2 regions of the Variovorax sp. AB1(2024) genome follow, and region 1 is predicted to be linked to the other one. Evidence: riboswitches for the same ligand, from Rfam matches in the RefSeq annotation. Region 1 holds a riboswitch; the other holds the start of a gene.
What was found. A riboswitch is a leader RNA that binds a small molecule or an ion and turns the genes downstream of it on or off. The one in region 1 is predicted to bind cobalamin.
Positions count from the first base shown of each region.

Region 2: linked by a shared signal. The riboswitch ahead of WIX39_RS15650 (TonB-dependent receptor domain-containing protein) and the one ahead of WIX39_RS20460 (TonB-dependent receptor) in region 1 are both predicted to bind cobalamin.

Region 1 is NZ_JBBHKP020000001.1:4,368,152-4,370,538, reverse strand. Features, by position in the region: gene WIX39_RS20470 (hypothetical protein) at 1-102, opposite strand, end outside; gene WIX39_RS20465 (hypothetical protein) at 240-467, shown strand; cobalamin riboswitch at 507-776, shown strand; gene WIX39_RS20460 (TonB-dependent receptor) at 1,161-2,387, shown strand, end outside.
Region 2 is NZ_JBBHKP020000001.1:3,349,324-3,351,710, forward strand. Features, by position in the region: gene WIX39_RS15645 (ClcB-like voltage-gated chloride channel protein) at 1-640, opposite strand, end outside; cobalamin riboswitch at 694-957, shown strand; gene WIX39_RS15650 (TonB-dependent receptor domain-containing protein) at 1,056-2,387, shown strand, end outside.

The DNA.
Region 1 (2,387 bases):
GGCATCTTCCGCGTCCGGAAACATGACCATCGAGTAGCCGGTCGGATAGAAGGCTCCGCCGATGGTTGCCCGCATGCCGGGTTCGAGAGTGAAGTTCTTCATGCTGTCTCCTGCTTGTGCATGTGCAAAACATAAAAACATAGGCTGCACGGGGAATCCCCTCTGTAGGAGAAGCCCGGAAGCTGTCAACCGGCCTTGGCCTCCACCCATTCACCAATAAGCACTGCCCAATCCATTCCATGCACACACAGAGAAACATCGCGCTCACTGTCCATGAGCTGGAAAAAGGGGAGTTCTACTGGGTGCTGATGGAAGCGGTCGCCGGAGAGCCCGGAGACGCCTCCCACTTCTACGAGCCGCTGGAAGCGGCGCTCGAGCCCTACGCCAGCTATTCGAACGCGCTGGTGGCCGGCGTGGCGGTGATGCGGCGCCTGTTCGGACCCGACGGCAATAGCGGCTACTTATAATTTCGCGGTTATGGTTTGTTAATTCTCACGAATCAAACCAGTCAACACGGTTCGAAGGTGCCCCGCCCGCCATGCCATGGCGCCGGGGTTAAACGGGAAGCAGGTGCGCCGGGTCATAGCCGACCCGGTCATTCCTGCGCTGCCCCCGCAACGGTCAGCGGATCGGGAATCCTCAAGCCGGCGCCTCCTTGAAGAGGCCGGCGGCCACTGCGCTTCGGCGTGGGAAGGCGAGGGTTTCTGCTCCGATGCGCATTTCGCGCGTCGGAGCGCTCCGCAAGCCCGGATACCGGCCTTGGAAACCGCCTTCGGACGCTGCGGGAGTGCGTGTCCGGGCCTGCCGCCTCCGCGCTCGCGCCTGGACCGTCATCGCCCCTCCGCTTCTCCCGCCTCGTCCTTTTTCGGACAGAGGAGCCTGCGGGGACGCGGGCCGGAGGAGAGATCACATGAGCCGACAGGCATCGCCATCGCGCGATCGCACGGGCGCGCCGCAAAGCGTGCGGCTTTCGGGTATTTCACTGGGGCTGGGGCTCGCCCTCGGGCCTGCCGCGGCCCTCGCACAGGCCGACGGCAGCCAGAGCCTGGCGCCGGTGCAGGTCGAGGCCGACCGCCAATACGCGGCTCGCCATCGACGAGACCACTCAGACCGGCAGCCGCCTGGGCCTGACGCCGCTGGAAACGCCGGCCAGCATCGAGGTGCTGGACGGCGACACCATCCGCGCACGCGGCGACGCCTTGGTGATCGATGCCGCCACCCGCGCCACCGGCATCACCGGTTCGCCCGGCCCCGGCAACGGCGGCACCGCGATGGCGGCGCGCGGCTTCCTGGGCCACGGCTCGGTGATGCAGCTGTTCGACGGCACGCGGCTGTACGCGGGCGCGGGAACCGTCACCTTCCCGTTCGACACCTGGTCGGTCGACCGCATCGAGGTACTGCGCGGCGCGGCCTCGGTGATGTACGGCGAAGGCGCCATCGGCGGCGCGATCAACGTGGTGCCCAGGAAGCCCACGCGCGGGCCGATCCAGAACCAGGCGCTGCTCACCGTCGGCTCCGACGCCACCCGCCAGGTGGCTTTCGGCAGCGGCGGCGCGATCAATGACAGGCTCTCCTACCGCTTCGACATCAGCCACCGCCAGACCGACGGCTTCATGCAGCGCGGCCAGGCCGAGAGCCTGGCCGTGGGCGCGGCGGTGCGGCTCGACGTGTCGCCGCAACTGCAGTTCACGCTCTCGCACGACGAGGGCCGGCAGTCGCCGCAGCGCTACTACGGCGTGCCGCTGATCGACGGCCGCCTGAGCAGCCAGATGCTGCGCCAGAACTACAACCTCGACGATTCCGAGATCAAGTACCTCGACAAGTGGACCCGCCTCGACGCCCAGTGGACGCCGAACGATTCGGTCACCGTGCGCAACCAGCTCTACCGGCTGGAGAGCAAGCGCCACTGGCGCAACAGCGAGACCTACACCTACAGCGCCACCACGCGCCGCGTGACGCGCGGCGACTACCTGGAGATCGGCCACGACCAGGAGCAGATCGGCAACCGCACCGACGCCACCTTCAAACACGGCCTGTTCGGCCTGGCCAACCAGGTGCTGGTGGGCTTCGACGTGAACCGCATCGACTTCCAGCACACCAACGATTCGCCCTATGGTGGGCGATCGGTGGTGGACCCCTTCGTCTTCAACCCGGGCTACTACGTTTCGCCCGTGGCCTACACGCCTCGCTACCGGACCAGGACCGGCACCTACGCCTTCCTCACCGAAGACAAGCTGGCCTTCGACGATCAATGGTCGGTGGTGGGCAGCCTGCGCTGGGACCACGCGAAGATCGCCCGCGCCGACCTGCAGAACGCGGCCAACAATCTGGGCAAGACCTTCGAGTACGCCACCGGCCGCCTGGGCGTGGTGTATGCGCCCGATGCG
Region 2 (2,387 bases), 1.0 Mb from region 1:
CCACCACCGACGCGATGATGATCGGCCCCACGCTTTCCATCGCGATCGAGCCCAGCACGATTTCGGCGACGAAGAAGGCGCCCGCGATGGGCGCGTTGTAGGCGGCCGTGAGGCCGGCGGCGGCGCCGCAGGCCACCAGCAGCCGCAGCCGTTCCGCCGGAAAGCGCAGCAGCCGCCCCAGTTGCGAGGCCGCCAGCGCCGCAAGCTGCACCATCGAGCCTTCGCGCCCTATGGAGCCGCCGGTGCCGATGCTCACCAGCGACGACGCGCTGCGCACCAGCGTCTGCGCGACCGGAATGCGTCCGTCGCCGAGCACGATCGCTTCCATGTAGTCGGAGGTGGCGCTTCGCTCCGCCACGCGCTTGGCAAGCACCAGCAGCAGGCCCGCCACCAGCCCGCCGAGCGTGGGGCAGGCCACGCGCGCCCACCACGGCAGGTGCCTGGCCATGGCCACCAGCCCTTCGCCGGGGCCCAGCACCAGATGCTCGAAGCCGTAGAGCGCCGCGCGGAACAGTTCGGTCGCCAGCGTGCCGAGCAGGCCCGCGGCAATGGACCAGAGCAGCATCGACTGCCAGCCCGAAACGCCGAAAAGCCGCTGCAGCGCGGAACGAATATTCAGGAAAACCGAGGCCGGGCGCATTGCTTCGATGTTAGCGGTGCGCAACTTTCGGCTTAAACCGTGTCGGACAGGGCCTAAAATCCCGCCCGTTGGTGCCTGCGGCGTGGTTCACGCGCCGCGGTTCAACGGGAAGCAGGAGTGAAGGTCCCCCGAACGCCCTCGAGCGCGTACCGGGCCCGGCCCAAGCCGCCTGCGCTGCCCCCGCAACGGTCAAGCAGACGACGCCGCAAGGCGTCACCCCTCTCCACACAGCCACTGGGCACCCTGAAACAGGTGCCTGGGAAGGCGGCGAGGGGTGTTCTGCCAGCCCGGATACCGGCCAACAAGGCGGCTGCCGCATGCACGGAAAAAAAGATTCCGTGCGCGAGGCAGCCATTGCGCCCAGGTGCCGGCGGGGAAGCCGGCACGGGGCATTGACGTTCGTTCGGCACATTTCATGATTTCCCACGCTTCCGTTTTCCGTGGCCGCGCTCCCGCGCGCCGTCTCCGCTTCGCCTGCCTGCCGCTGGCGCTGGCATCCGCCTTCGGCGGCCTGGCCCATGCGCAACAGGCGCCCACCCTCGGCGAGACGGTGGTCACGGCCAACCGCACGCCGCAGGCGCTGTCTGACCTGGTGGGCGACGTGTCGATCATCGACCGCCAGACCATCGAGCGCAGCGGCGCCACCGGCGTGGCCGACGTGCTGGCGCGCCTGCCCGGCATCGAGATCTCGCGCACCGGCGGCATCGGCAACACGACGAGCCTGTACATCCGAGGTGCGGAAACGCGCTTCACGGCCGTCTACCTCGACGGCGTGCGCATCGACTCGCAATCGACCGGCGGCGCCGGCTGGGAAGGCATTCCGCTGTCCCAGATCGACCGCATCGAAGTGCTGCGCGGTCCGGCCGCCGCGGTGTACGGCTCGGACGCCATCGGCGGCGTGATCCAGCTCTTCACCAAGCGCGGCGAAGAGGGCGTTTCGCCCTACGCGGGCATCGGCTTCGGCAGCTACGGCCTGCGCAGGATCGAAGGCGGCGTGAGCGGGAAGTCGGGCCTGTTCGACTACTCCTTCGGTGTCGAGCATGAAGAAAGCAAGGGCTACAACGTGCAGCCGGTCGACAAGCGCAACGTGGTCAAGGACGGCTTCACCAGCCCCGACCGCGACGGCTACAACAGCACCTCGGGCAACGTGAAGCTGGGCTTCCAGCTCACGCCCGACCAGCGCATCGACGCCACGCTGCTCGCGAGCGACATCAAGGCCGGCTACGACGCCACCGTGTCGTACAGGACCAAGCTGCCGTTCCTGTTCGCCAACGACATTTCGAGCAACACGCTGCGCACCGCCGGCCTCACCTGGTCGGCCAAGTGGAACGACGTCTACAGCACCCGCGTGCAGATCACCGATTCGCAGTCGGTCTACAAGACGCAGCCTTCGTTCTACCGCACCGAAACCCACCTGCGCGGCTACCTGTTCCAGAACGAATTCCGCTTCGGCCCGCACCTGGTGACGGCCACCCTGGAACGCCGCGAAGACGCACTCGACAACGCGCCCACCACCAGCTCGAAGCTGCTGTCGCGCGACCGCGCGCAGGACGCGCTGTCGCTGGGCTACGGCTTCGTGCAGGGCCCGCACTCGCTGCAGCTGCATGTGCGCCACGACCGCGACAGCGAATTCGGCGGCAAGACCACCGGCAGTGCCGCCTACGGCTATGCCATCACGCCGTCGCTGCGCTTTACGGCCTCGGCCGGCACCGCCTTCCGCGTGCCCACGCTCTACCAGCGCTTCAGC